Regions from separate parts of the Mesorhizobium sp. M3A.F.Ca.ET.175.01.1.1 genome, predicted to be linked through region 2. Evidence: riboswitches for the same ligand, from Rfam matches in the RefSeq annotation. Region 2 holds a riboswitch; each other region holds the start of a gene.
What was found. Region 2 has a riboswitch for thiamine pyrophosphate ahead of thiC (phosphomethylpyrimidine synthase ThiC). Riboswitches for the same ligand answer to the same signal wherever they lie in the genome.
Positions count from the first base shown of each region.

Region 1 (10,193 bases), on a different contig from region 2:
CCAGTTGGTGCCGAAGACCTCGCGCGCCATTTTCGCGGTGGTGACGGCTTCCTTGACGGAGAGGCAGCCGGCGGTATTGGGCAGGATTCTGGCGCCCAGCGAGCGGATCAACGACCAGAATTGTTCGCCGGCTCTACCGCCCGCCATCTCACGCCGCAACGAGACGGTCACCACCGACGTGCCCGACGCCTTGACTGCATCGGCAAGGATGGCCGGCGAAGGATATTGAGCGGTGCCGAGAAGCAGGCGCGACGAAAGCTCGGTTCCATAAAGCTCCAACATGCTAGCCGCCCTGCATGGGCGAGAGGATTTCGATCCGGTCGCCGTCGCTCAACTGGAACTCCGTGCGGTTGGCTTTGTGCACGAGGTCGCCGTTGACGGCGGTGGCGAGCCAATCGCCCTCATAGTCGAGCGCGGCAAGCAACTCGGCCAGCGTGGTGGCGGCAATCTCACGCGCCTCGCCGTTGACCATCAGTTTCATGAGCATGCTCCTTGGTTCTGTCTTGACTGAAAACCAGGCCGGCAGCCTGGCGCGCCATGGCGGGGGCGAGGAGAAAACCGTGACGATAAAGACCGTTGATCGCGATGATCTCACCGTCTGTTTCGACGCGTGGCAAATTGTCGGGAAATGCCGGACGGACACCCACACCGGTTTCAACGATCTCGGCCTCACCAAAGGCCGGATGGAGGGCATGGGCGGCGCCCAGCAGCTCCATCATGGAACGCGCCGTCACCGGTCCGGCGCTCTGGCTTTCAATCATCGTCGCTCCGATCATGAAACGGTGATCGGTGCGCGGCACGGCATAAAGCGGAAAGCGTGGATGAAGCAAACGGACCGGCCGCGACAGCGAGACATCAGGCGTGCGAAGGATCAGCATTTCGCCGCGAACACCGCGCAGCCTGTCATCGGCCGCTGCCATTCCCATGCAGTCTATCTGACGGGCGAAACCCGAAACAGGCCGGGCGTCGCAGCCGAAGTGGAATTTGACACCCATGGTCGCAAGGTTGTCATGAAGTGCCGCCATCGCCTGGCGTGGGTCGAGGTGAGCCTCGTTGGGGAAGAGCAATCCACGCCGGAAGCGGCCGGCGAGGTCGGGTTCCAGGAGCGCAATTTCGTTTTCATCGACGCGCCTATGCCCTGACGTGCGACTGGCGAACCGGTCAAGCTCACCGGCATCACGCGGCGCGGCCACGACCAATGTCCCGGCCCGTGTCACCTGACCCGACAGCACCGCATCCCACCAGTCGGCAGCGTCGCGTCCGAGATCCAGCACCGGCTGCTCCGCGCTTTCGCGCTCGCACCATGGCGCCAGCATGCCGCCGGCGAACCACGACGCGTTGCCGCCAAGGCCATGCCGCATCTCGGCGACTGTGACCGTCGCGCCGCGGGCGGCGAGTTCGAAAGCGACGGTGAGGCCGGCAACGCCGGCCCCTTTGACGAGCACCCTCATGATGGTTTGGGAGCCTCCGGCACGACCGGTACGCCAGTCTCGTCCGCCGGCATGTAGAGATCGCCGCCCTCCCGGTATTTTGCCGCCATTGCCGCCATGCCTTCCTTCTGAGCCTCGGCACGGATGTCGTGGGAAATGCGCATGGAGCAGAATTTCGGCCCGCACATCGAACAGAAATGTGCCAGCTTGTGCGCCTCCTTGGGCAAGGTCTGGTCGTGGAAGGACCGTGCGGTTTCGGGGTCGAGCGACAGGTTGAACTGGTCCTCCCAGCGGAACTCGAAGCGCGCGCGCGAAAGGGCATCATCCCTGGTTTTCGCTGCCGGATGGCCCTTCGCCAGATCGGCTGCATGGGCGGCTATCTTGTAAGTGATCACCCCAATCTTGACGTCGTTGCGGTCGGGAAGGCCGAGATGCTCTTTCGGCGTGACGTAGCAAAGCATTGCGGTGCCGAACCAGCCTATCATGGCGGCACCTATCCCTGAGGTGATGTGGTCATAGCCCGGCGCGATGTCGGTCGTCAGCGGCCCCAACGTGTAGAACGGCGCCTCACCGCACACTGCGAGCTGCTTGTCCATGTTCTGCCTGATCTTGTGCATGGGGACATGGCCCGGGCCTTCGATCATCACCTGGCAGTCCTTTGCCCAGGCAATCTTGGTGAGTTCTCCAAGTGTTTCCAGTTCGGCGAATTGCGCCGCGTCGTTCGCATCGGCGATTGAACCGGGACGAAGGCCGTCGCCGAGCGAGAAGGAAACGTCATAGGCTCTGGCGATGTCGCAGATCTCCTCGAAATGCTCGTAGAGGAAGCTCTCCCGGTGATGGTGCAGGCACCATTTGGCCATGATCGAGCCGCCGCGCGAGACGATGCCCGTGACCCGGTCGACGGTCAGCGGTATGTAGTGCAGCCGCACGCCGGCGTGGATGGTGAAATAGTCGACGCCTTGCTCGGCCTGCTCGATCAGCGTGTCGCGATAGACCTCCCAGTTGAGGTCCTCGGCGATGCCGCCGACCTTTTCGAGCGCCTGATAGAGCGGCACCGTGCCGATCGGCACCGGTGCATTGCGCACGATCCAGTCGCGGATGTTGTGGATGTTGCGGCCGGTCGACAGGTCCATCACCGTATCGGCGCCCCAGCGGATCGCCCACACCATCTTTTCGACCTCTTCGGCCATCGACGATGTGACAGCCGAGTTACCGATGTTGGCGTTGATCTTCACCAGGAAATTTCGCCCGATGATCATCGGTTCGCTCTCGGGATGATTGATGTTGGCGGGAATGATTGCGCGTCCGCGCGCCACCTCGTCGCGCACGAATTCGGGTGTGACGAAATCTGGGATCGCCGCGCCGAAGGCTTCGCCGTCGCGTTGCAGCTTGCCGCGCATCACCTCGCGGCCGAGATTCTCGCGGATGGCTACGAACTCCATTTCTGGCGTGATGATGCCGGCGCGCGCATAGGCAAGTTGGGTCACCGCCTTGCCCTGCTTGGCCTTGAGCGGCCGATTGCGTATCGGAAATTCCGGTGTCAGGCGCTCGCCGGTGGCGAATCCATTGTCTTCCGGCCGGACGTGGCGGCCGTCATAGGCTTCGACATCGCAACGCGCCGTGACCCATTCGTGGCGAAGCCGGGCAAGGCCTTTTTCGATGCTGGTTTGGACTGATGGATCGGTGTAGGGGCCGGACGGATCGTAGACGGTGACGGGCGGTTCGCCGGCCGTCGGATGGACGGAAATCTCGCGCATCGGCACCCTGATCTGCGGGTAGAGGACGCCGGGCTTGTGGATTTTCCGCGAGGCGGGCAGTGGTCCCGTCGACACGGCGGGGGTGAGGGCATTCATCGTGAGGCTCCTTTGCTCATGCATTGGAGACCCAGTTCTGTGCCGGAAGGATGAAAAGACGCTTCTGTAGACCTGCTGCAGCAGGACCTCGGGCGTAAACTCCCGCAAAGCGCTTGCACCGTCCCTACGCCAGTATGAACTGGATCAGGTTCAACGGGTCACTGCGCCGCGAAAGCCAGCAGTATCTCAGCCCCTTACCGGGACTCCCCTGGTGAATGCCTCAAGTTGAATGGGCCGGTGCTGCTTTGTCAAGCGCCTTCGGGCGCCTTCGGGCGCCTTCGGCCGGTGGCGACGTCCGGCGGCCGGCCGAGCGGAGAGCTCGCGCATGCATCGGGGACAAGTCACGCCCCGTAGACCAGGGCTGGAATGGCCAAAGTCTCATTCGCTTCGTGAAGGATGGAAAAACTGTATCGGCCATGTGCGTCGAGATCGACCGAGTAGCTCAGGCGGTCACGGATGTGGTTATCCTGGTCGAAGGCGACGATTTGCGGCTTCAGCGAGGTGATTTGCACCACGTCCAGGTAGATGGAGTTGCAGATATGATCTGGTCGTCGGGCTGGCAGGTGCAAGCGGCCGCTCTATTCAGGATGCGGCATCGGCGGCGTTCCCGATACCAATGATATCTTGCGGGCAACTTATGCAATCACCGGCTTCGTAAAACCCGACGGCGGCGGCCGTGTCCTGGCGCTGAGGATGTGCCGCTGTTCCAGCAGAGAAATCGCGTGGGCGCGGAGTTTTCGCTCTGCGAGGAAGAGTTGACGCAATCGTTTAGCTTGCTTGCAGTTCGTAGAGACCCGCCTTTGAAAGCAACTAAGCTATTGCATTGATATGTTGGTGCGCGATCGATCGCTACATAGCCGGCCGCCATTATCCGAGTATTGATCCGCCGGTGTTCGTGTTGCCGTATATGGCAATCCCTGCGAGATCGTCGCGGCCGGATCGGCCGCACCCTCTAGTCATAAAAGGGGAAGCGACCGAGAATTCCGCTGCCGAAAACTTCTCTGGCTTGGCTATGCATGCGGTAGATGAGATCGCCGCCTACCGCGACCTGGTCGAGGAAGGCATCGACGCCCAGTTCGGACAGCCTGGTTATCGCAATGCGTTAGCGGCTCAGACTTGCGGTCTCGAGAGCGGCCTTTGGGGGTCACCTCTTTTTTGTTTCAGAGGTTGGAAGACGGCTGCTCGTTACCCAATAGAAATGGCGACTACGGAACGCGATCGATCGCGGCCATCAGGAAACACCTGTCTTCGGCTCAACCTCGACATGGCGTCCGATCGACCGCAGATATACAGCTATCTCGTCCATGAGATGATCGCGTTCGCCGTAGATCTCAGCAATCCTGCGCAGCTGTGGCTCGACGGACCTCCGTTGCGCCGGCGTCAAATCAGCATCGCCAAAGACATATCCCAAGTTGCCAATCGCGCAAATGTTGCAGCCGGCCTCCACAACTGCTTGCACGAATGCCGGAATGTCTTTTTCTTGCATAGTCTTCATGTCGAACCTCTCGTGAATGGCGTGCTTGCGCGCCCATGCTGCCTTTTCAGCGTGTCCTCTGGGCGGCGCAAGCCTTGAGCGTAATTGTGCCGGGCAACCTCGACTATCCCGTCTGCCACGCTCTTTAGAGTCGGTGGGGTCTGGTGATTGCAGGCTGGGCCACTCAAAAGCCTGCAAGAAGAAAGTCATGGCGACCATTGCTCAAGATCGCGAGGGTGCGTGCAAGACCTTCCGTTGGCAGTCATGCACGCTCACCCAGCAACTGGGTATTGAGCAACTGGGTCTCACGTCGCGGGTCTCGTGTGCTTCACAGCCGAAAATAAGGTACCACCGTGGCTATTCTCAAGTGCAGGCTACCTCTTCAGGACACGGCGGAGTGCCTTCCGACGCACCCCTGGTGCAACGTGCGACCTAACGAGACACATCTCGTTCGCGTTCCCTCGACCTTTCTTCGTATTGCTGCTTGCCCTGCGATTTCAGGCCCTCTGCTAGCTTCTCGGCCGCTCTTTGGCCTGCAATGTCACTATTCAAGATCATATCCGACATCCCTGGATGGTCATAACCGTAATGCGCATGCAGTTTCCCTCACGAGCAGCGCCTATCCGTCGATTAGTTCGTCTTCCGGAACCCGAAGCCCTTTTTATCCGGCGTACCTATCCACCATTCAACCGGTATACCTTTCCCAACTTTGGCGGACCATTTACCTCAGGCATGATCATCTCGCGTGACATTTTTTTTTGGCGCCATCATCGCACGTGGCATTTTCTAAAAACCAAGACGTGTCAATTTGTAAAATCAAGGATGCGGCCGCGCCCGTTGCGAGGATTTGCAGGTAGCTCTTCAGCCCCAACACGATGTGTGAGGCGGCGGTGGAAAAGGCAACCGACGGCGTCGACGCGTCCTTTGATGATCGCAAGCGATATGCTTCGTCGCGAGCCCAGATTGCGGTCTCGGGCACAAGGCGAGATCACAGTTCTGCGATCTGTGGTAACGCGAGCCCGCAAAGCGCCGCTGCGGCCACCGCTTTTGGAATCTGGACGAGATTCGTCGTCGTCTGAGATCAGTTGATCGAGCAGTTCGCGCGCGCGGGACGCGCTTGCGGTGCAGTCTCTCCCGCGAGCTCGCCCGTGACCTTCTCATCGACGACATCCGAGAGCTGCGCGGACGGCCCTATGACCTCGTCGCTGTCGCCGGCGGCTGGAAGCACCTGACACGGCCGGCCTATGCCGATGCCATCCGCGCCTGCGGAAGCAGCGGGCGTGCCGTGGACCTGACGTGGTCGGACGTGCTGATGCTGATGTGCATCGGCACTTCCAGCCGATTACCCGCGCCGAATTGTCGTCGGTTTTCGGGAAGTAATCAGTCGCGACCTGATCGGCCATCTGCGGCACCGGCCTGATCGCGTCGAACCCGCGCAGTCCGACGCCCGGCGCTCCCTACACCTATGTGACGACAAAAGCGTCCTGCTCGAGTTCGGCCTCGACACGCTTCGCGATCTCCCGGACTGCGAGGCGCTCGAGGATGCCGGGCTGCTGAGCAGAGATGAGCTGCTTGCTGGTGAAATTATGCCAGAGTTGGCTAGTGGCCATGAGGATGCGGGTTTGGATACGGAGGAATAGCTTGGCGCTGCAGACGCTGTGGCCACCGGGCTTGCGAGTGCTTCCAGCTTTCCATAGCGAATCTAGCGCGCCCAAGGGCGTCCGAAATTTGTAGGCAAATTTCGGACATGGACACGGTCAGCGACGTCAAGCAGGCAGCGGTATGCGGCCTCTGCACCGCTGTCGCCCAAAAATTCGTGGCCATGGGCAAGCCCCACTTGAGACCCCCAGAGAGAACGCTCGTGAGCGATGGAAACGGTTTTGGTCCAAAGCTTGATACAGATGGCCTGCAGATGGGTGTAGGGTTTCAAAGCGCTCGAAGACGCGCCTTCGCAGAGTTAAAAGTCCGCGACGAACTCGTGTGTCGTTTGTCGCCAACTGCAAATTCGATAGTTAGCGCAATTATACTGCGCCGAGTCTGCCATCTCGAGCCCCAAGGGTTTGTGAGGCCTCTCGGCTCACCACCGCCTTTGCTAACCGCCGTGATTCCAAAGACGCGTGCCTTTACGGAGGGGGTCAAACGGCCTATATTATTCTTTATAAGGAGAAGAATAATGGGCACACTTGCTCGCATCTACACCCCCGCAGAGGCAGCCGCCGTCAGCGGGATAGGAATCAAGGCCGTGCACAATGCGATCGACAAACGCATTGTCGATACTGTGCCAAGCACTGCTCGGCGCATCGGTGGGGTCGTCCGACGGGCATTGACCGGCGAGGATTTGCTGCGGCTCAAGCTTTGGTATGGCGTGGGTGCGACATTGCCCGCTGATCGTCGCTACCGCCTGTTCGAGGAAATCAAAGCTGCCCCAAGGGCCAAGACCGTAAGGGCCGACGACCTGCTGATCGTCGACGTCGCCGAGGCACGTAAACAGCTCAAAGCGCGCATCGTGGATCTTGATGAAGCGGAGGCCGCCATCGGCCGCGTTAAAGGGGTGATGGGCGGAGAGCCTGTCTTCAAAGGAACCCGCATCCCTGTTCGTATGATCACGACGATGCTAGCGCAGGGCGCAGATGAAGCGGAGGTTCTGGAGGGATATCCGAAGCTAACGCCGCGCGTGATTGAGCTCGCCAGAATGTGGGTCGCCGCGCACCCGGTTCGTGGGCGGCCTAAGAAGCTGGTCGAGCAGGGCGTGAAAATAAAGTCGTCGAAGCGCGTGGTTTTGAAGGGCGACCCAGGTCCGTCGGCCAGGTCGAGACGCGTGTGACCTCGTGAGGTTTCTGATCGATGAGTGCCTGCACACGTCTCTGGTTGCGGTAGCCCAAGAACGCGGACATGAAGCAAACCACGTCAACTGGCTTGGGCTAAGCGGCGAAACCGACTGGGACCTCATGCCGCTCATTATCGATGAGGATTTCACCTTCGTCACCAACAATGCTAAGGACTTCAGGAAGCTCTATGCCAAAGAACCGGTTCACGCCGGCCTGATTATCGTCGTCCCTCAGGTCGGGCCTGAAAAACAGAGAGAGCTCTTCGATGCTCTCCTCGAGGATCTTGGCCCAGAGGAATTCCTGATTAATGAAGTTATCGAAATCGAGATCGAAAACGGCATTGCAATCGTAACACGATACGATCTGCCGTCGCCCTAGCTGAGGCTGCGCGATCTCCGCTTATGACCGACCCGGTTGCCAGTCGCTCATCTGCAAAATGTTACCGCCGAGTTTTGCAAACGCGCGTTGGCGGCAGGAGAAAACGAGAATCTGCTGATCGTGTGATTGACGATGCAAAGCGTCGAACATGCGCTCGATGCGGTCGTCATCGGAATAAACCAAAGCGTCATCCAGGATAACCGGTGTGGGTCGGCCGTCGCGGGCAAGCAAACGGGCGAAGGCCAGACGTGTCAGAACCGAAAGCTGTTCTCGCATGCCGCCACTCAACCTATCGACATCCTCATCCTGACCATTGCGGCGAACGGTCTGTGGCAACAGTGTGTTCTCGTCGAACACTATGGAGATGTCATCGAATAGCAATCCAAGCAGCGGTCGCAGCTCGGACATGACCGGCTTCAGATAAAGATCGCGTGCCGTCGAGCGCGCAGCGACCAGCGTCGTGCGCAGCCGGTCGAGGACGGCTTTTTCGAATTCGAAGCGTCTCGCTCGCTCTCCAGCGATTTCCAATTTTTCTGTGGCCTCGCGCAAAGCTTCTTCCACCGCGTCGTCGGACCGAGTGCGAATATGGCCATTGAGATCGGCCAGGGTTACACGCAACTGACTTGCTTCCTGTGTGGCGGCATCCTGAACCGAACGGGCGCGGCGCAGAACGGCTTCAGCGCTGGTGAGATCGCGAGCGCCGTCGCGCAGGGGAGCAGCGCGCATTTCGGCCGCTTCGCGCAGCTTTTGTCGTGCGGTGGCCTCGGTGAGCAGCAAGCGCCCCTTTTCCTCGCGCGCTGCATCGGGTCCCAATATGACCTCGAGGCTGGTCAGTTCCGCCTGGATGGTGACATAAGCCGTCTCCGCAGCCATGACAGCCTCGTCGGCATGGCTGCGCAAAGGCAAGGCCTCGCGCACGCTGTTGCGTGTTGTCGCCACACGCTGCTCGGCTGCGGCATGATGTTGCCGGATCTGTTCTGGATCGACTTTGAGTTCGAGGTCCCCGGCCCCGAGGGCACTCAGACGAGCAAGCTCCTCGTGTAATTGCTGTATCCCCTTGGGCGCGAGATCGGCAAGTCGCTGACGCGCCAAGCCCAGTTCGGTAGCTTTGTCGCGCGCTTCCACTAGGCGCTGGCGTGCCGTCCTGAGGCTATCGACACCGAGGGACGCAAGCAGGCTGCGGTGCTTCGCTTCGGCGTCTTCGATGGTCCGGTCGGCCTGCTGCGGCCGATTCGATCGCAGGGTCAAGGCTCCGATGCCGGCAATATCCAGGCGTACGGTGCCAGCAAAGCTTTGGTCTTCTGCATGGGGCAAGGGCTTGGCATCGATGGTCACCAAATCGGCGGCGCCGTCCCGGTATTCCATGCATAGCGTCGGCAGGGTTGCCAGGTGAGCTGCACGAAGGCTGGCGATCTCGATTTCGAGCGCCTGGAGTTGCTCGACAGCTTGTTCCGGCACCGCCAGCATCGCCAGTGCTGCCTCTCCATCTTCGATCTGGGTTCTGGCGACTTCGGCTTGTTTCAACCGGTTGTCCGAGCCGGCCAGTTGTTCGGCAGCGTCACGCGCCAAAAGAGTCGCATCCAGCCGCGCGAGCAATTCGCGTGCTTCGCGCTCTTCCAGTTCGGCTGCTTGAACTTCGCCCATCGCTTGTTCGTTTTCGGCAATGGCAGAAGCGCGCCGATCGAGAACCTCACTGCGGCGAAGCTGCGCAATCGTCGACTGCTGGCGCAAATCCGTGGCTCGTTTGAGCGCGGTCCGAAAACTATCGAGGGCCTGCTGCGCCGCGTCGTGGTGAATTGCGGCAAGGGCAGCTTCCGCCTCGGCGGCTTTCAAGGCTTCGCTGTGCGATTTGGCGGCCTCGACTGCGGCTTCCGCGGCCGAGATGGCTTCCCGCCGAGTGGCGCCTTCTTCGGGGTTTTCAAGCTCAGACAGACGCGCCAACGCCATGCGCCGCTTGTCGAGCGAATCGCGCAGACCGGTGACTTCGGCGCTGAGACGCTGCTCGTCTTTCACCAGCTTGTCACGCTCGTCGAGCGCTGCCGCATAGAGACCGCCGCTCTTGGGACGCAGCGTTGACGTAACCAGGCTATAGAGTTCTTCTTCACATGCCGCGGCGATTTCGGCCATGCGTCGCCCGCCGGTCAGGGCTTCAACTTCCCCCTGAACCGAGGACAGTAGGCTTTCGCGCACGCGTTTTTCGCCGTCCTCCTCGCTTTTGCTGCGCCTTTCG
Region 1 is NZ_SRTP01000008.1:62,024-72,216, reverse strand. Features, by position in the region: gene EN818_RS19020 (thiazole synthase) at 1-282, opposite strand, end outside; gene thiS (sulfur carrier protein ThiS) at 284-481, opposite strand; gene thiO (glycine oxidase ThiO) at 450-1,451, opposite strand; gene thiC (phosphomethylpyrimidine synthase ThiC) at 1,448-3,283, opposite strand; TPP riboswitch at 3,387-3,503, opposite strand; gene EN818_RS19000 (hypothetical protein) at 3,625-3,852, opposite strand; gene EN818_RS34460 (hypothetical protein) at 4,515-4,976, opposite strand; partial or broken gene EN818_RS33685 (SMC-Scp complex subunit ScpB) at 5,875-6,397, shown strand; gene EN818_RS18985 (DUF433 domain-containing protein) at 6,931-7,581, shown strand; gene EN818_RS18980 (DUF5615 family PIN-like protein) at 7,586-7,963, shown strand; gene EN818_RS18975 (ATP-binding protein) at 7,985-10,193, opposite strand, start outside.
Region 1: linked by a shared signal. The riboswitch ahead of thiC (phosphomethylpyrimidine synthase ThiC) and the one ahead of thiC (phosphomethylpyrimidine synthase ThiC) in region 2 are both predicted to bind thiamine pyrophosphate.

Region 2 (10,193 bases):
TCGGCCACTATCACATCGGTGCCGCGCGTTGCCAGTTCGTGCGCGAGCGTCAGCCCGGCAACGCCCGCTCCGCGGATGAGCACCTTCATGGCGTGTCCGTGCGCTCCGGGGCGCGGTCGACGGGCATGTAAAGATCGCCGCCGTCCTGGTACTTCGCCGCCATGGCCGCGAGCCCTTCCTTCTGCGCTTCCGCGCGGATGTCGTGCGAGATCCGCATCGAGCAGAATTTGGGGCCGCACATGGAGCAGAAATGCGCCACCTTGTGTGCTTCCTTCGGCAGGGTTTCGTCGTGGAAGGCGCGCGCCGTCTCGGGATCGAGCGACAGGTTGAACTGGTCCTCCCACCTGAACTCGAAGCGCGCGCGAGACAGCGCGTCGTCCCTGACTTTGGCGGCCGGATGGCCCTTGGCGAGGTCTGCGGCGTGAGCGGCGATCTTGTAGGTGATGACGCCGGTCTTGACGTCGTCGCGGTCGGGCAGGCCGAGATGCTCCTTCGGCGTGACGTAGCAAAGCATCGCCGTTCCGAACCAGCCGATCATCGCCGCACCGATGCCGGATGTGATGTGGTCGTAGCCCGGCGCGATGTCGGTGGTGAGCGGCCCCAGCGTGTAGAACGGCGCTTCGCCACAGACTGCGAGCTGCTTGTCCATGTTTTCCTTGATCTTGTGCATCGGCACGTGGCCGGGGCCTTCAATCATCACCTGGCAGTCCTTGGCCCAGGCGATCTTGGTGAGCTCTCCAAGCGTTTCCAGCTCGGCGAACTGGGCTCGGTCGTTGGCATCGGCGATCGAGCCGGGGCGAAGACCGTCGCCGAGCGAGAACGCCACGTCATAGGTACGGCAGATGTCGCAGATCTCCTCGAAATGCTCGTAGAGGAAGCTCTCCTTGTGGTGGTGCAGGCACCACTTGGCCATGATCGAGCCGCCGCGCGACACGATGCCGGTGACGCGGTCGACGGTGAGCGGAATGTAGGGCAGCCGCACGCCGGCGTGGATCGTGAAATAGTCGACGCCCTGCTCGGCCTGCTCGATCAGCGTATCGCGATAGACCTCCCAGGTCAGCGCCTCGGCAATCCCGCCGACCTTCTCCAGTGCCTGGTAGAGCGGCACCGTGCCGATCGGCACCGGCGCGTTGCGCACGATCCAGTCGCGGATGTTGTGGATGTTGCGGCCGGTCGAGAGGTCCATCACCGTATCGGCGCCCCAGCGGATCGCCCACACCATCTTCTCGACCTCTTCAGCCATCGACGAGGTGACGGCCGAATTGCCGATATTGGCGTTGATCTTGACCAGGAAGTTGCGGCCGATGATCATCGGCTCGCTCTCGGGATGGTTGATGTTGGACGGGATGATGGCGCGGCCGCGCGCCACCTCGTCGCGCACGAATTCCGGCGTGACGAAGTCCGGGATCGCCGCGCCGAAGCTCTCGCCATCGCGTTGAAGTTTCGAACGCAACTGCTCGCGGCCGAGGTTTTCGCGGATGGCGACGAACTCCATTTCCGGCGTGATCATGCCGGCGCGTGCGTAGGCAAGCTGGGTGACGGCACGGCCGCCAGTGGCGCGCAACGGCCTGTTGCGCACCGGGAACTCCGGCGTCAGGCGATCAGCCGAGACGAAGCCGTTGTCCTCGGGCCTGATCGTGCGGCCCTCGTAGCGCTCGACATCGCAGCGTGCCTCGATCCACGCCTCGCGCAACCGCGGCAAGCCGCGCTCGATCTCGGTCTTCCCCGTCGCGTCGGTGTAGGGACCGGACGAGTCGTACACCGTGACCGGCGGTTCGCCGGCGCTCGGATGAACCGAGATCTCTCGCATCGGGACACGCAGGCCCGGGTGAAGTTGGCCCGGTTTGTGGACTTTCTTCGAAGCGGGCAATTCGCCGACAGTGACGGTCGGGGTGTGGGCATTCATGAGTGAGCCTCCTTGCTCGAGTGCAACGGAGACCCAGTCCACGCGAAGAGGAGGAAGTGACGCTTCGCCTGGAAGACGGGCACTGCCCGAATACCGAAGCCGGATTGCCGACCCGCGAAACCTCGCACCGTCCCTACGCCAGTATGAACTGGATCAGGTTCAACGGGTCACTGCGCGCAATAGCAGTATCTCAGCCCCTTGCCGGGACTCCCCTGGTGAGGCGCTTAAGATGGACGATGGGAGGTCGCGCTGTCAACGCTTGCAGCGCTTGCCGCCTTAAATGAGCCCTGCAAGTGGCCGTTGGTATGCGTCAGGGACCGCGTCGAGAAAGAAATTGCGACGAATGCCAGCGCGATGACCCCGAAGCTGGCGGCGAGCGAGGAGATTTGAGCGATCAGCCCCAGCAATCCTGGTCCCAGCAGCAGTCCGGCATATCCCATCGTCGTCACAGTTGACATGGCACGAGCAACGGACGTGCCGCTCACACGACCAGCGGCCGCAAAAAGAGTAGGCACAATGTTGGCAAGGCCGAGACCACACACCGTTAGCGCCACGAGAGCAACGGTAAGATTGCCGCCCATGAGGATTATTGCGACCACTGAAGCTGCGCAAACCACAGCGCAGTAGCGCAACGTGCGCATCTGACCGATTCGGTTGGCGATGGCATCACCGAACAAGCGTCCCATTGCCATCATCGTCGCGAATGCAGCGAAGCCGTAGGCTCCAGTGCTCTCTGCTGCACCGGATCGCGTCACGATGTAGATGGCGCTCCAATCCATCATTCCGCCCTCGGCCAGCATTCCTAGAAATGCGAGACCGCCAAGCAGGTAGAGATGGGTCTTGAAGACGCCCTGGAGCTGAGCATCCTTCGTCTCGACAGGGGCGGGAGGGGTGTGGATCCAGCTTGACTTGTTCCAACCAATCCAGGCGACGGGAGCAATCACTGCAACACCAATTCCCGTCACCCCGAGGCAGAGGTTCAGAGCGCCGCCGCGCGACAGTATTTGACCCACGACCAAAGCGCCGGCCAAGCTTCCAAAACTGAACACGGCATGGAATGACGACATTACCTGCCGGTGCAAAAAACGCTCCAACGCTGCGGCGTCAGTGTTCATCGACACGTCGAGCGTTCCAAACCCGGCACCGGCGAAAAACACAATCACAGCCAGCCAATGGGCGCTCTCGGCATAAGGGAGAGCCAACAGCGCGGCGCCGAACGTGAGCGAACCCAGTAGGCTGAGCACACTGCTTGGAACAATCGTCGCCAAGCGGCCGACATTGGTCATCATTGCGATCGCGCCGAGAGCGAAGCAAATTAAAACCAGTCCAAGCTGACCCTTATCCAGATTCATCTGAACGCTGAGAACAGGAAGGGAGGACGCCCAGGCTCCAATACCGAGGCCGCCACCCAAAAAGAAGAGGCTGCAAAACAAACGGCTATTTTGGATGGCTAGCGGGATTGTCGAAAAATCGTTCACTATCATAGCTCTCCGGCTTGGCTATATCGTCGTCCGGCTCCCGCGGGTATGCGGGCGAAGGGGGCGTCGCCGCCGCTGCTGACTAAGCCGGTCTCGATGTGCACCGATTTCGTCCCGATGTCACAAGGTAGGTATTCGGTCGTTCCGAACAATTTCGCAGTCCACCGATCGCCGACGCAAAGCGACGCAAGACTTGAACGCCTTTAGTTTGTGCTGGAGCCAACGCGCAAGGCAGAGCTACTCCATTGGGCTGGCTGGTACGACGATTGCATGGGGAGCCGGGACTCGTGTTCCGACAGATTGTGACCCGCGTGACGACTTGGGCGCGCCAGGGTTGGCGAAAGGCCAGGCTCATCTGTTGGCGGTACGAACTCGATCTCCACGAAGGTGGCCATCTAGCGCATCTCCAGGGAACGACTCCGGCCGGGTTATGTTGCCCGGATTTCCTCTCGAAGCAGTATTTCGCTAGCTGTGCGCATCATCGCGTCACAAATGGTCGTCATGCGAAATTGCTGAAATAAGGAGCAGAGACTAAACCACCCAATAAAAAGGCGCGACCAGCCGCTGCCAGTGGGAACAATGAGCGCCGTCTGCTCAAACCGTCAAGTACTTTAGAAGATCGTCAGAGCCGTCGAATCGGATACATGTAGAACATTAGCAAATGAATTGGGTGAGAAATTGGTAAATCACCAGACTCGTTTGGGAAGCATATTGGCAACGCCAGCTGCGTTATATATGTTTGTCTTCTTTGTAGCTCCTGCAATTGGGCTTTTCATATATAGCTTTTGGTCGTCCGAGGCATACCGGATCGTTCCCGATTTCCAATTTTCCAACTACTTGGATTCTCTGACGTCAGCCGTCTTTTGGAAGGTGACTTTAAACGCAATTCGGATCGGGTTGATTACCGCCACCATATCAGTCCTGCTAGCCATCCCGGTGGGTTACTATCTGGTATATGTGAGCCGTTCCCAAATTATCCTTTATCTGATTTTGATCACTTGGTTTTCAAGCTACCTGGTTCGCATCTACGCTTGGCGCACATTGCTCGGCACCAACGGCCTGTTGAATACCGTGCTTCTCGAGATGGGAATCATCCACGAGCCTGTAACGGCTTTCATTTTCAACTCTTTCGCCGTCACCATCACACTGACGCATATCTACCTGCCGTTTTGCATTCTCCTGGTGGTTTCAGCGCTGAGCGAGATCAAGCGCGACCTCGTCGATGCATCGCGAGATCTTGGCACCTCGGCGCTGGGGGCCTTCTTCCGCGTCATCGCCCCAAATGCGGCAAACGGGCTTGTCGGCGCCTTTATGCTGACATTCATCCTGGTGGCAGGCGACTATGTAACCCCACAGATGCTTGGCGGATCGTCCGGACAGACGACAGGACTCTTAATTGCGGATCAGTTCCGCAAGACCGGAAATTGGCCGCTTGGCGCTGCCCAGGCTTTTATCATGTTTGCGGTCTCCGCCACTCTCTACGTCGCGGTCATGACGATCGGGCGAGCCACGGGGATGATTGCCAAGCGACGCGGCGCTGTAGTGTTGGAGGAGGCGTAGATGCTTCTGCGGCTTGTCGTTTGGATCATCCTCGCCTTTCTATTGGCGCCGCTGGTCATCATCGTTCTTTTCAGTTTCCATGCCTCACCTGCGTTGTCGTTCCCATTCGCGGGGTTCAGCCTTCGCTGGTACCATGACCTCTTTGGCAATCAGCTGCTTATCGAGGCAGTCCTCAAGAGCCTGACCGTCGCGGCCCTGACAGCCTTGATCACCCTTTTGCTTGGCGCATCCACGTCACTTGCATGGTTGCGTTTCGGTCAAGCTGGGCGCTTCCTGATCGAAGCTTTCACGATAACGCCGATTGCCCTTCCAGGCCTGTTCGTGGGCGTGTCTCTGCTGGTGCTATTCGCGCAGGCAGGTATCCAGCTATCCACCGCTACGATTGTCATCTCGCACGTGGTCATCGCTATTCCAATTCTCGTGGTGGCGATGAGGGCGCGACTCAGCCTCTTCGATCCTTCCCTCGAGGAGGCCGCGCGGGATCTCGGCGCAAGTAGCCTGCAGACCTTCGCGAGGGTGACCTTGCCCCTGATGGCGCCAACGCTGATCTCTTCAGCGATTCTGGCTTTTGCCGTGTCCTTCGACGAGTTTGTGGTGACGTCCTTCGTTGCCGGCACCGAGACGACCCTTCCAATGTACATCTGGTCCATGATGCGCCGCACCGTCACACCGCTCATCAACGCGGTATCCACGCTCGCGCTGGCATTTTCGATCGCCATTCTCATTGCGGCCTGGGCCATTGGCCAACTTCGCCGCAATTCCTCCATTGCTGGCCGCACGATACCTTGAGGAACTAACTGACCCATGAATACCGCCCCTCCAATCATCGAGATCTCCGCCGGCAAGAAGGTCTTCGGAAACTTCACCGCGCTCAGCGATATCAACCTGTCGATTGCCGAGGGAGAGATTCTGACGCTTCTCGGGCCCAGCGGCTGCGGGAAAACAACATTGATGCGCCTCATTGCAGGCTTCGAGGCGCTGTCTTCGGGCACCTTGCGAATTGCCGGAGCAGACGTCGCGAGCATGCCGCCGGAAGCCAGGCCCGTGAACATGGTTTTCCAGCGGTACGCGCTGTTTCCCCATCTCGATGTCTTCGAGAATGTTGCCTTCGGCCTCAGGGTGAGAGGTCTGCCTAAGGACGAGATCAAAGACCGCGTTCAGAAAATTCTGCGCATCGTGCAAATGGAAAGTTTTGCCAGCCGCTACATCGACCAGATCAGCGGTGGCCAGAGCCAACGCGTAGCGCTCGCGCGAGCGCTGGTTAATCGGCCCAAGGTCCTGCTGCTCGATGAGCCGCTGGCCGCGCTGGATCTAAAGATCCGGCAGCACATGCTTGGCGAAATGAAGCGAATCCACGCTGAAACAGGCGCGACATTTGTCTACGTCACGCATGATCAGGATGAGGCAATGATCCTGTCGGACCGTGTCGTGCTCATGGAGAAGGGGCGCGTCGTTCAGGTTGATCGGCCGCGAGATATGTACGCCAAGCCCAAATCCCTGTTCGCCGCAAAGTTCCTTGGTGAAACCAATCTGTTCGATGCGCGCATCACGCAAGCCAATGGGGCCAGCGCTACCGCCGTCACAGCTTCCGGGATCCAATTTCACGCCGATGGTTTCCCAGATGCAAGCGCGCACGAAAACGTCGTGATCTCGATCCGTCCGGAGGCGCTCAGCTTCCGCGTCGAGGATTCCTTGCAGAGAGCCGAGGGAACGGTAGAGGACATCGTTTTCATTGGCAGTCGATCGTTCTACACGCTGCGCCTCGACGACCAATCGCGTGTGCGGGTCCAGGTACAAAATGACGCTCGAACTTCATTGCCGAGCCTCAACGCTCGCACATGCGTATGCTGGGATACCGCAAACGTTGTCATGCTGCCTGCAGGCTAGGCAGCAGCGGGGTTTCATCCTTCGCATAGCGAAGCAGACACTGCGACGATGGGCGGCGCCAATTTCCACCATGCGAAATTGTGAAACTGCCGCAGACCCCGGAGACTCCAACCAGTAGTCAGCTCTAAAACAGGGGAATCGAAATGAGAAAAATCTGGTCTACAAACGAAATCATGCAAACCGCAATGGGTCGCCGGGCGTTCCTGGGAGGGGCTGCCTCCCTAGCCGGCAGCGCTGTGCTGGGCCCGCTCTTTTCAGGCGCGGCGCGAGCCGCTGGTGGCGATATCCAAATTATGGCCTGGGAGGGCTTTGAGCTTACCGATGAACTTGCCGAGTGGCGAGCAAAGAACGAGGTCAATGTTCAGGTCAGTGCGATCGGCAATCAGGACGATGTCACGACCAAGTTCAGCGTTCCTAATCCGCCGCCCTTTGATGCGGCCGAATACAATCAAGGATACGCTGACCTCTATATTGACATTCTCAAAATCACAAAACCCCTCGATAGGGCCCAGCTCTCGAACTACAGTAAGGATAACCTCTTCGACGTCTTCTATGAGAAGCCGACCTGGTTCAGGGACAGCAAGCTATTCGGCGTGCCATATCAATGGGGACTGAACGCGCTCGTCTACAACCCGGCTCTGATGGCAAAGCCCGAATCCTACGAGGATTTGCTCAAGCCCGAGTTGAAGGGCAAGATCGCTCTCGTAGACGATACCCTGGCTACTTGGCCAATTGCCGCACGTATGGCCGGGTTGGGCGATAAGTTTCCGAATGTCACGCACGACGAGATGAAGGCTATTTTCGCTAATTTGACCAAATATCGCGACCAGTCGCGAACCATCAGCCTCACCTACGGCGATCTGGTATCACTATTCGTTTCCGGAGAAATTGCGGCCCTGTTCTGCGGCTGGACCGGAATTCCTGTTGAAACAGCCAAGCAGAACTTCAAGACCGAATATACAATCCCGAAGGAGGGGGCTGGAACTTGGTGCGATGCCTGGTTCACCCCGCCGGCCGTGGATAATCCTGAAGCAGCGCATGCCTTCATCAACATGGCGATCTCGCCCGAGGTTCAGGCCAAGGTGGCGGCGCGCAACGCCTCCGGAGTGGTATCCTCCAAAGCCGTAGACCTGTTGCCTGCCGAAACGAAGGCGCTGTTCGACTATTCTGACGTTCCCGGCATCTTCAAGTCGTCGCCGCTCTTGGGCATCCCGCCGCTGAAATCGGACACGTTCGCCACCTATGCCGACTGGGTGGCCGCCTGGAATGAGTTCAAAGCCGGCTAACGCAACCCGCAATTGTTGCCACCCAAAAAGAAGGCGACGACCGAGAGGTCGTGCCTTCTCTTTTTTGAACACTTTGCGCGGCACGATAGGTGCTCTGTCACCTGATGGCTTACGAGGATGGCGGCTGCGGCGCTCGCCCATCCTTGTAAGCCTTAGCATCGACTTTGTCTAAAACCTCGGAGCTAGGGCGTGCCGGGAAAAAGGACTTTGCGGACGAGCCGCTGTAGGCGCGACAAAATAGGCGGTTTGCGCGATCCTACTTTCCTTGCTTGATGAAATCCGCTGTTCTTTCGCCGATCATGATGCAGACTGCGTTGGGGTTGCCTGAAATGAGGGTTGGCATGACGGATGCGTCGGCCACGCGTAGACCCTCGAGACCGTGAACGCGGAGCCTTGGGTCCACGACCGCCATATCGTCATGGCCCATGCGGCAGGTGCCGGCGGGGTGAAGCGCTGCATGCGCGGCCTCTTGGCAGAACCTTCTTACTTGGATCGGCGTCGTTGTTCCGGCAGAGGGGATTTGCCTCGATGCTACGTAGCGCCGGATGGCCGGCTGCTCCATGATGTCGAAGGCCCCCATGGTTCCTTCAACCACCGCATCGAGATCATAGGGGTCGGAAAAATACCGCGGCGCAACGCGCGGGTTGTCATAAGGATTGGCGCTTTTGAGAGTCACTTCCCCTCGCGACCGAGGCCGGATCTGCCCGAGGTTTATCGTGCAGCCGTTTCCGCCAGGGACGGCGTCGATCCCTTCCTCAATGCCCGCCCCCACGACCATGAAATATTGGACATCCGGGATCGCTTCGCTCGTATTGCCCCACCAGAACGCCCCGCCTTCGATCAGGTTCGAGGAAGCCGGGCCATCCCTGAACAGCAGATAGTTCAGCCCAGCCGCGGCTTTCCAGAGCGGCTTCTTGTATTTGTCGTAGCTGTGGGGCCCGTTCAACTGATAGACGAGCGATATCTCGATATGGTCCTGCAGGTTCTGTCCGACACCCGGCAGATCGGCAGCCACAGGAATTCCATGTCCGCGCAAAGCGTCGGCCGGGCCGATTCCCGACAACATCAGCAATTTCGGCGAGGCAATCGCACCCGCCGACAGGATGACTTCGCGATTGGCCATCAGCACCCATTTGCGCCCCTTCGCCACATACTCCACCCCGACGGCCCGCCCCTTCTCCACGATTATACGCGTGACCCTCGAACCGGTTCGGACCTGGAGATTAGCTCGGCGGCGAGCGGGTTTGATGAATGCCGTTGCGGAGCTGCTGCGGCGGCTGTTTTTGGCTGTGATCTGGTATAGGCCGCAGCCGGCCTGGTCACCCGAATTGAAATCAGGATTATAAGGCAGCCCAGCCTGCTGGCACGCCTGCAGCCAGGCCCGTGTGAGGGGATGAATGTGGTCGATGTCGGAAACACCCAGCGGTCCGCCTACGGCGTGGGCGTGGTTACAGAACCGGTTGTTGTCTTCAGACCGCAGAAAGAATGGCAACACATCATCATAGTTCCAGCCATCGGCGCCGAGCGCTTCCCAGCGTGCGTAGTCGGACGGGGCCCCGCGTATGTAGATCATGGCATTGACTGAACTGCCACCGCCCAGCACTCGGGCCTGGACCATGGTCGGCTGCTGGCTGCGCGTTTGTGCTGCAGTGGGCTCCCAGTCAATCCGTTTCAAGAGCGACCCTTGCGCGGTCTTGTAGTAGGCACCCGGTATGTGGATGTATGGGTTGAAATCGCGCGGTCCCTCCTCCAACAGAAAGACCGAGGCATCAGGATCTTCAGAAAGCCGCGCGGCGATCACGCATCCGGTCGAGCCGCCGCCAACGACTATGTAATTACAGCTTGTCTGCATAATTTCATTCCGCGGTCGGATCCCCAAGAGCGCCGAGCCATACGTTGTCATGGGGACGAAATCCTCTGATCGAACTCCAGCGTGCGGTCCGGTGCAGACCCATGCCGGATTTGGCGCGGCAGATCTCCATCTCCTTTTGAACATCGATAGGACGCTATGTCGGAGTTGGCCCTGCCAATCTCGCACAGTAGGCAAGCATCGAGGCCGCATGACAAGTTCGCAAC
Region 2 is NZ_SRTP01000007.1:83,090-93,282, forward strand. Features, by position in the region: gene thiO (glycine oxidase ThiO) at 1-89, opposite strand, end outside; gene thiC (phosphomethylpyrimidine synthase ThiC) at 86-1,906, opposite strand; TPP riboswitch at 2,019-2,130, opposite strand; gene EN818_RS17825 (MFS transporter) at 2,131-3,384, opposite strand; gene EN818_RS17830 (ABC transporter permease) at 4,096-4,944, shown strand; gene EN818_RS17835 (ABC transporter permease) at 4,945-5,733, shown strand; gene EN818_RS17840 (ABC transporter ATP-binding protein) at 5,749-6,831, shown strand; gene EN818_RS17845 (extracellular solute-binding protein) at 6,975-8,117, shown strand; gene EN818_RS17850 (GMC family oxidoreductase N-terminal domain-containing protein) at 8,374-9,969, opposite strand.

Region 3 (10,193 bases), on a different contig from region 2:
GTGCCTCGGGCCGAGATTCGCCGAGCGCTTTCCCGCGATCGCGGCGCTCTGCCGCGAGTCCGGCATCGATCCTGCGGTGGAGCCGATCCCCGTACGGCCGGCGGCGCATTATCATATGGGCGGCATCGCTGTGGACGCCGACGGCCGCAGTTCGCTTCGCGGGCTGTGGGCCTGCGGCGAAGTTGCCCGAAGCGGGCTGCATGGCGCCAACCGGCTCGCCAGCAACTCGCTGATCGAGGCCGTGGTTTCGGCCGCTTGGGTGGCGGCAAGCGTCGCCGCCGCGTCGCCTGGCGTGGTGAAACGGCTGAGGCCGGCGATCGTGCCGCCGCGGCCGGACGCCGCGCGCATCCGCCCGATCGCTTCGCGTGCGCTCGGCATCGAGCGCGACGGCGAGACGCTGCGCGAGGCAGCCAAAGCCCTGGCGCCGATTGCGGTTGGCCATGATGCCATATCAGACCCCGCCCTGGTCGCACTGATGATCACAATTGCTGCCCTTCGCCGCGAGGAAAGCCGGGGCTCGCACTTCCGGATTGATTTCTCGCGACGCGATGCTCGGTCGCGATCGCTGCGGTTGACGATGGGCGAGGCGTTCCAGGCGGTCGCGGTCTTTTCAGAGACGATTTCCAGCACGGCGATGCAACTAGGCAGGAGAGCTTGACCATGACGCTGACGCCGCTGCCGCGCGTGATGGTCGAGCCGCTGGTGCGGGCCGCGCTGCTCGAGGATCTGGGACGCGCCGGGGATATCACCACCGACGCCATCGTTCCGGCGGATGCCACCGCGACGATGGTGCTCGCGGCAAGACAGCCGGGCGTGATTGCCGGGCTCGACATCGCCGCCCTTGCCTTCGAACTGATCCATCCCAGGACCGAGGTCGCGATTGTCCTTGCTGACGGCTCCGCCGCAGCGGCCGGTGATGTCGTCGCCGCGGTGCACGGACCTGCCCGCGCCTTGCTGACCGCCGAGCGGACGGCGCTCAATTTGCTTTGCCATCTCAGCGGCATTGCCACGCAAACCGCGGCGATCGTCGACGCGGTGCGCGGCACCAAGGCCACGATCGTCTGCACGCGAAAGACCACGCCTGGCCTGCGTGCGCTGGAGAAGTATGCCGTGCGCGCCGGCGGCGGCGCCAATCATCGCTTCGGCCTCGACGACGCCGTGCTGATCAAGGACAACCACATCGCGCTTGCCGGCGACGTCCGGACGGCGATCGAGCGCGCGCGGGCGGCGGCAGGTCACATGGTCAAGATCGAGGTCGAAGTCGATACGCTCGATCAACTCGATATCGCGCTGGCGGCAGGCGTCGACGCGGTGCTGCTGGACAACATGTCCGTCGAGCAGTTGACCGAAGCGGTGGCGATGGTCGGCGGCTGCGCCATCACCGAGGCATCCGGCCGGGTGATGGCGCAGACGGCACCTGCAATCGCCGCGACCGGGGTCGACCTGATCTCGGTCGGATGGATCACCCATAGCGCGCCGATCCTTGATATTGGGCTGGATTGCCGGTAGCGGAACATGTCCTTGATCGCAGCGCACTCGGCCTTTGAACAGAAACCGCCGCTCATGAGCCTGTGAAGCCGGTCAGGTGGCCAATAGAGGTTTCAATGCTCGTGCATCGGAAATCGGTTGCGAATGGATATTCATAGGAAGGAGATGGCATGGACGCCGAACTGCAGTTGAATGCCACCTTGCGGTCGATCCCGGGGGCGTCTGCCGAATGGAATCGGGAAGCGGCGCGGGCGGTCTACGACCTGCCCTTCAACGATCTGCTCTTCCGGGCTCAGACCATCCACCGCGAGAATTTCGATCCCAACCGGGTGCAGCTGTCCCGCCTGCTTTCGATCAAGACCGGCGGCTGCCCGGAGGATTGCGGCTATTGCAGCCAGTCCTCGCATCACCAGTCCGGCCTCAAGGCCTCGAAGCTGATGGAGGTTCAGCGCGTCATCGCGGAAGCCAGGAAGGCACGCGACGCGGGTGCCACGCGCTATTGCATGGGGGCCGCCTGGCGCAGCCCCAAGGAGCGCGACATGGATGCGGTGATCGCGATGGTCGAGGGCGTTAAGGCGCTCGGCATGGAGACCTGCATGACGCTCGGCATGCTCGACCTCGGCCAGGCACAGCGGCTCAAGCAGGCCGGCCTCGACTACTACAACCACAACATCGACACGTCGGAGCGCTACTACAGCGAGATCATCTCGACCCGGACCTTCGCTGAGCGGCTGGACACGCTTGCCAATGTCCGCGACAGCGGCATCAAGGTCTGCTGCGGCGGCATCGTCGGCATGGGCGAGGAGAAGGCCGACCGCATCGACATGCTGGTGACGTTAGCCAACCTGCCCGAGCCGCCCGACAGCGTGCCGATCAACATGCTGATCCCGATCGAGGGCACGCCGCTCGGCGAGGCCGAACCGATCGAGCCGATCGAATTCGTACGCACCATCGCGCTGGCCCGCATCATGATGCCGAAATCGCATGTGCGGCTCTCCGCCGGCCGCACGGCGATGAGCGACGAGATGCAGGCGCTGTGCTTCTTCGCCGGCGCCAACTCCATTTTCGTCGGCGACACGCTGCTGACCGCCGAAAACCCCGGAGAGGACAAGGACAGCGCGCTGTTCCGCCGGCTGGGCATCAAGCCGATGGAGCGCGAAGCCCAGTGAACGGGCGCGCGAACGGCCGGGCTTTGCTCGACCGCTACGAGGCCAGCCTGCGAGGGCTGGCCCGCAAGGACCGGCTGCGGAGCCTCAGCGCCCGCTGTGGCGCCGACTTCGCCTCCAACGACTATCTCGGCCTCGCGCGCTCGAAGCGCATGGCAGAGGCGGTTGCGGCGGCACTCGCCGCCGGTACGCCTATTGGGGCGACGGGTTCTCGGCTGCTGCGCGGCAACGACCCCGAACACGAGGCACTCGAAGCCAAGGCGGCCGGCTTCTTCGGCGCCGAGCGCGCGCTGTTCTTCGGCGGCGGCTATGTCGCCAATTTCGCGGTGCTCACGACCTTGCCCCAGAAGGGCGACCTGATCGTGCTGGACGAACTGGTCCATGCCAGCGCGCATGAGGGCGCGCGAGCCGGCCGCGCCGAAGTGACGCTGGCCGCGCACAACGATGCGCACGCCGTGGACGATGCGATCCGGAGCTGGCGCGAAAAAGGCGGCGCCGGCCGCGCCTGGATCGTGGCCGAGAGCTTGTACAGCATGGATGGCGACCGGGCTCCGCTCGGTGAATTGATCGGGGTCGCGGACCGCCACGACGCATTCCTGTTCGTCGACGAGGCACATGCCACCGGCGTCTACGGTCCGGGCGGGCGCGGCCTGGCGCATGATCTCGAAGGCCGCGACAATATTGTGGCTCTGCACACCTGCGGCAAGGCGCTGGGCGCATCCGGCGCGCTGGTCACGGCGCCGGCAGTGCTTTGCGACTTTCTCGTCAACCGCTGCCGGCCGTTCATCTATGCCACCGCGCCCTCGCCGCTGATGGCGGTGGCGGCGTCAACGGCCCTCGACATCGTCGCTGACGAACCGGCGCGCCGCGAGCGGCTGGCGAAGCTGGTCGCGCTCGCCGGCAAGAGGGCCGATCACCTTGGCCTGCCCGCGAGCGGTTCGCAGATCCTGCCGGTCGTCGTCGGCGAGAATAGCCGCGCCATGGCGCTGGCAGGAGCGCTGCAGTCGCGTGGTTTTGATGTGCGCGGCGTCCGCCCGCCAACCGTGCCGGAGGGGACGGCAAGGCTCAGGATCTCGCTGACCCTGAATGTCGGCGAGGGCGACGTTTCCGCACTGTTCGATGCACTTGCCGGGGAATGGGAGCGCGCGCGATGACGGTGCAGATCGTCGTGACCGGCACCGACACCGGCATCGGCAAGACGGTGTTCGCGGCGGGCCTGGCCGGCCTGCTCGACGGCATCTACTGGAAGCCTGTGCAGGCCGGCTTAGGCGAAGAAACCGACAGCGAGACTGTCTCCCGGCTCGCAGGATTGCCCGCGGATCGAGTGCTGCGCGAAGCCTGGCGTCTCAACGAACCGCTCTCGCCGCACCGCGCCGCCGAGTTGGACGGGGTGGAAATCGATCCGGACGCGTTGATGCTGCCCGCGACCGACCGGCCACTGGTCGTGGAAGGCGCCGGCGGGCTGATGGTGCCGGTCAACAGGCGCACGCTCTACATCGACATCTTCGCGCAATGGCGCGCGCCAGTCGTGCTCTGCGCCCGAACCGGGCTCGGCACCATCAACCACACGCTGCTCTCGATCGAGGCTCTGCGCGCGCGCTCGATACCGCTGCTCGGCATCGCCTTCATCGGCGACGAGATGACGGATACGCAAAGGACGATCGCCGAGATGGGCAAGGTGCGGGTGCTCGGCCGCCTGCCTCGGCTCGATCCGCTGACGCCAGAGGCGCTTGCCGCGGCCATGCGGTCCTCGTTCCATGTGTCCGACTTCACGGAGGTCCGACCATGAGCTCCGCCGTCTGGCATCCGTTCACCCAGCATGCCACCGAGCCGGTTCCGCCGACCATCGCGCGCACCGAGGGCGCCTATGTCGAGACGCGCGAGGGCAAGCGCATCCTCGATGCGATCTCGTCCTGGTGGGTCATCACCCACGGCCACCGCCATCCAAAGATCGTGGAGGCGATTCGGAACGCAACCGAGACGCTCGACCAGGTGATCTTCGCCGGCCTCAGCCATGAGCCGGCCGAGCGATTGGCTTCGGCGCTGGTCGACATGGCTCCGCCGGGCCTGGACTGGGTTTTCTATTCCGACAGCGGCTCGACCAGTGTCGAGGTCGCGCTGAAGATGGCGCTGGGGTTTCATCGCAACAATGGCTTCCCGCGCTCGCGCATCGTCGTCCTGGAACACAGCTATCACGGCGACACCATCGGCACGATGAGCGTCGGCGCGCGCGGCGTCTTCAACGCCGCCTACGAGCCGCTGCTGTTCGAGGTCGATACCATCCCCTTCCCCGCCGCCGGCCAGGAGCAGCAAACGCTCGACGCCTTCGAACGACTGGCGCGCGATCGCCAGGTTGCTGCACTGATCGTCGAGCCGCTGGTGCTCGGCGCCGGCGGCATGCTGATGTATCCGGCGTCGGTGCTGGCCGAACTCAAACGCATTGCCCAGCGCTTCGGGACGCTTTTCATCGCCGATGAAGTGATGACCGGCTGGGGCCGCACCGGCACCATGTTCGCCTGCGAGCAGGCAGGGATTTCGCCCGACATATTGTGCACCTCCAAGGGCCTGACCGGCGGCTCGCTACCGCTCGCGGCAACGCTTGCCACCGATGCGATCTTCCGCGCGCATTTTTCCGCGGACCGGGCCAAGACCTTCTTCCATTCGAGTTCCTACACCGCGAACCCGATCGCCTGCGCGGCAGCGCTCGCCAACGTCGGCATCTGGAAGGACGAGCCTGTGGCGGAGCGCGTGGGCGCACTCTCACGGATGCAAGCGGAGAAGGTAGCGCGGTTCAGCCAGGATTCGCGTTTCGACAATGTGCGCACCACCGGCACCATCGCCGCGCTTGATCTGCGTGTCGGCAGTGCCGGCTATCTGGCCGAGGTCGGACCCAGGCTGCGCGCCTTCTTCCTGGAGCGCGGCTTGCTGGTGCGGCCGCTCGGCAACGTCATCTACGTGCTGCCGCCCTATTGCGTGACGTCGGACGAACTCGACCGGCTTTACGCGGCAATAGACGAGGCCGCCGGGCTTGCGGGCGACCGGCGATGAATCGCACGGCGCGCATCATCGGGTTTGGCCATCACGTGCCGGCTCGAAAAGTCGGCAATGCCGAGATCGAGGCAAGCCTCGGGCTGGAGGCAGGCTGGATCGAGGGGCGCACCGGCATCCGCTCGCGTTTCTGGGCTGAGCCCGGCGACACGTTGTCCGGGCTTGCAGCCGAGGCTGGCGACATGGCGCTTGAGGTGGCCGGCATCGAGCGCAAGGAGATCGGGCTGCTGCTGCTGGCGACTTCGACGCCGGATCATCTCTTACCGCCCAGCGCGCCGCTGGTGGCGCACAGGCTCGGCCTCGAAAAAGCCGGCGGGGTCGACCTCGCGGGCGCCTGCGCCGGGTTCATCTACGCCATGACCTTCGCCGACGGCTTCGTGCGCCTGCACAACAAGCCGGCCATCGTCATCGCCGCCAACATCTTGAGCCGTCGGATCAATCCGGACGAGCGCGCCAGCGCCGTGCTGTTCGCCGATGCCGCAGGTGCGGTGGTGCTCGCCCCGTCAGGCGATCCCAGCCACGGCATACTCGGTTCTTCCTTTGCCTCGGATGGGTCCGCTTACGGCCTGATCCACATCCCGGCCGGCGGCAGCAACCGGCCGTTCGCCGACGAGATCGGCGTCGTCGAAACCCGCATGACCATCGGCAACGGCCGCGACGTCTTCGCCAAGGCGGTGGAGATGATGAGAACTTGCTCGCTCGAGGCGCTGGCGGCGGCGGGTGTCTCGGTGCCGGACGTCGCCCGCTTCGTGCCGCACCAGGCGAATGCCCGCATCTTCAACGCCGTCGGCAAGTCGCTCGGTATCGCGGACGAGCGGATGGTCAAGACCATCGCCGACTATGGCAACTCGTCGGCCGCAACGATCCCCCTGTCGCTATCCGTCGCCCACAGCGCCAATCCCATTCGACCGGGCGAGAAGATGCTGCTGACGGCGGCCGGCGCGGGGCTTATCGGCGGGGCACTGGTGGTTGGCGCTTAGCTTTGGACTGGAGCTAGAGTCCACCCATACAGAGATACTTCATCTCGAGGTACTCCTCCAAGCCGTGTCGCGAGCCTTCGCGACCGATCCCCGATTGCTTCATGCCGCCAAAGGGAGCGGCTTCCGATGACATCCGGCCGGTGTTGATGCCGATCATGCCGTATTCGAGCGCCTCGGCCACATGCCAGACGCGTTTGAGATTGGAGGCATAGAAATAGGCGGCGAGGCCGTAGATCGTATCATTGGCCTCGCGCACCACCTGATCGGGGTCCTCGAAACGGATGATCGGCGCAAGCGGCCCGAAGGTCTCTTCCTGAGCGAGCAGCATTTCACTGGTGATGCCCGTCAGAACCGTCGGCTCGAAAAAAGTGCCGCCGGGACCCGCCCGGCTTCCGCCGCAGCAGATCGCTCCGCCCTTCCCGATCGCGTCGGCAATATGAGCCTCGATCTTGAGGAGCGCGTGGGTGTCGATCAACGGTCCGATGGCGACACCCGGTTTGAAGCCGTCGCCAACCGAGAGCGAGCGAACCCGTGCGGCAAATTTCTCGGCGAATTCGTCGTGCACGCCCGATTGCACATAGAGCCGATTGGCGGAAACGCAGGTCTGCCCGGCATTGCGAAACTTTGCCTGGATCGCGCCATCGACGGCAGCATCGACATCGGCATCGTCGAAGACGATGAACGGCGCGTTCCCGCCCAGTTCGAGGCTGACTTTCTTGACCTGATCCGAGCACTGGCGCATCAGCAGCCGCCCGACTTCGGTGGAGCCCGTGAAACTGATCTTGCGCACTTTTGGATTGGTGCAGAGTTCGCGCCCGACCGCAGCACCTTCCGAGGCATAGATCAAATTCACGACGCCGTCGGGGAAACCCGCCTCCGCCGCCAGTGCGAACATCGCGCCAGCGACGAGCGGGGTCTGCTCAGCCGGTTTCAGCACGATCGCGCAACCGGCTGCCAGCGCCGGCGAAATCTTGCGCGCCACCATGGAAGCAGGAAAGTTCCAGGGGGTGATGGTGCCGACGACGCCGATCGGCTGCTTGATCACCAGCATGCGCCGATCCGTCGAAGGAGCAGAAATCGTCTCGCCGTAGATGCGATTGGCTTCTTCCGCATACCACTGCAAGTAGGCGGCGGCGTGCGAGACTTCCGATACTGCCTCGGGCAGCGGCTTACCCATCTCGGCGGTCAGGATCGCAGCGAGATCATCGGTGTGATCAAGAATCAGTTGGTGCCAGCGCCACAATGTGTCGCTGCGGTCCCGGGCGGTGAGAGCTGCCCATCTGGCTTGCGCGACATAGGCCCTGTCGATCGCGGCCTTCGTTTGCTCGACGCCCATATCGGGAAGCTCGGCAAGCAATTCGCCGGTCGAGGGGTTGAAGACCTTGAACACGCTCCGATCCCCCTGCTCGCCCCCGGATGCCATGCGATCCAGTGTCGCGAACAGACCCGGTTGTTTGAGATGGCGAAGCAGCGAACTCTTTATGCCCGACACGGAAAAGCTCCTTAGGATAAAGGCGACGTCTCGTCCTTGGAACATCGCTGGACGCAACATAGCCGCAGCGCGACACCCGGCATTTATCCCAGCGTCACCATTTTTGTCGAACCTGGCCGGCAGCCGATTGTCGAAACAGGACGCACTTAAGTTGACAGGGCAGCGTCGCATCGTCCAACCTGCGCACCTCACCAGGGGAGTCCCGGCAAGGGGCTGAGATACTGCTATCGCGCGCAGTGACCCGTTGAACCTGATCCAGTTCATACTGGCGTAGGGACGGTGCGAGGCTTCGCGGGTCGGCAATCCGGCTTCGGCATTCGGGCAATGCCCGCATCCTAAGCGAAGCGTCACTTCCTCCTCATCGCGTGAACTGGGTCTCCGTTGCACTCTGAGCAAGGAGGCTCACTCATGAATGCCCACACTCCGACCGTCACCGTCGGCGAACTGCCCGCTTCCAAGAAGGTCCACAAACCGGGCCAGCTTCATCCGGAACTGCAGGTGCCGATGCGCGAGATCTCGGTCCACCCAAGCGCCGGCGAGCCGCCGGTCACGGTCTACGACTCGTCCGGTCCCTATACCGATGCCGCGGTGAAAACCGATATCGAGCGCGGCCTGCCGCGGTTGCGCGAGACATGGATCGAGGCTCGCGGCGACGTCGAGCGCTATGAAGGGCGCACGATCAAGCCCGAGGACAACGGCTTCGTCTCCGCCGATCGCCTGACACCGGAGTTCCCGGTGCGCAACAGGCCGTTCCGCGCCGTCGGCGGCCGCGCCGTCACCCAGCTCGCCTATGCGCGCGCCGGCATCATCACGCCGGAAATGGAATTCGTCGCCATCCGCGAAAATCTCGGCCGCGAGCAGTTGCGTTCGAGACTTCACCGCGACGGCGAGAGCTTCGGCGCCGCGATCCCGGATTTCGTCACGCCGGAATTCGTGCGCGACGAGGTGGCGCGCGGACGCGCCATCATCCCATCCAACGTCAACCACCCCGAAAGCGAGCCGATGATCATCGGCCGCAACTTCCTGGTGAAGATCAACGCCAATATCGGCAACTCCGCCGTCACCTCGTCGATGGCCGAGGAGGTCGAGAAGATGGTGTGGGCGATCCGCTGGGGCGCCGATACGGTGATGGACCTCTCGACCGGCCGCAACATCCACAACATCCGCGACTGGATCGTGCGCAACTCGCCGGTGCCGATCGGCACGGTGCCGATCTATCAGGCGCTGGAGAAGGTCGGCGGGGTCGCCGAGGAACTGACCTGGGAGGTGTTCCGCGACACCCTCATCGAGCAGGCCGAGCAGGGCGTGGACTATTTCACGATCCATGCCGGCGTGCGCCTGCCCTACATTCCGCTCACCGTCGACCGCGTCACCGGCATCGTATCGCGCGGCGGCTCGATCATGGCCAAGTGGTGCCTGCATCACCACAAGGAGAGCTTCCTCTACGAGCATTTCGAGGACATCTGCGACATCGCCCGCGCCTATGACGTGGCGTTCTCGCTCGGCGACGGTCTTCGCCCCGGCTCGATCGCCGACGCCAACGACGCGGCCCAATTCGCCGAACTGGAAACGCTGGGAGAACTCACCAAGATCGCCTGGGCCAAGGACTGCCAGGTGATGATCGAGGGCCCCGGCCACGTGCCCATGCACAAGATCAAGGAGAACATGGACAAGCAGCTCGCGGTCTGCGGCGAGGCGCCGTTCTATACGCTTGGACCGCTCACCACCGACATCGCGCCCGGCTATGATCACATCACATCGGGCATCGGCGCGGCGATGATCGGCTGGTTCGGAACGGCGATGCTCTGCTACGTCACGCCGAAGGAGCATCTCGGCCTGCCCGACCGCGACGACGTCAAGACCGGCGTCATCACCTACAAGATCGCAGCGCATGCCGCCGACCTCGCCAAGGGCCATCCGGCCGCCAAGATCAGGGACGACGCGCTGTCGCGGGCGCGTTTCGAGTTCCGGTGGGAGGACCAGTTCAATCTGTCGCTCGATCCCGAGACGGCGCGCGCC
Region 3 is NZ_SRTP01000012.1:45,917-56,109, forward strand. Features, by position in the region: gene EN818_RS23570 (L-aspartate oxidase) at 1-658, shown strand, start outside; gene nadC (carboxylating nicotinate-nucleotide diphosphorylase) at 661-1,509, shown strand; gene bioB (biotin synthase BioB) at 1,659-2,657, shown strand; gene EN818_RS23585 (8-amino-7-oxononanoate synthase) at 2,654-3,808, shown strand; gene bioD (dethiobiotin synthase) at 3,805-4,443, shown strand; gene EN818_RS23595 (adenosylmethionine--8-amino-7-oxononanoate transaminase) at 4,440-5,702, shown strand; gene EN818_RS23600 (beta-ketoacyl-ACP synthase III) at 5,699-6,682, shown strand; gene EN818_RS23605 (NAD-dependent succinate-semialdehyde dehydrogenase) at 6,696-8,105, opposite strand; TPP riboswitch at 8,358-8,469, shown strand; gene thiC (phosphomethylpyrimidine synthase ThiC) at 8,583-10,193, shown strand, end outside.
Region 3: linked by a shared signal. The riboswitch ahead of thiC (phosphomethylpyrimidine synthase ThiC) and the one ahead of thiC (phosphomethylpyrimidine synthase ThiC) in region 2 are both predicted to bind thiamine pyrophosphate.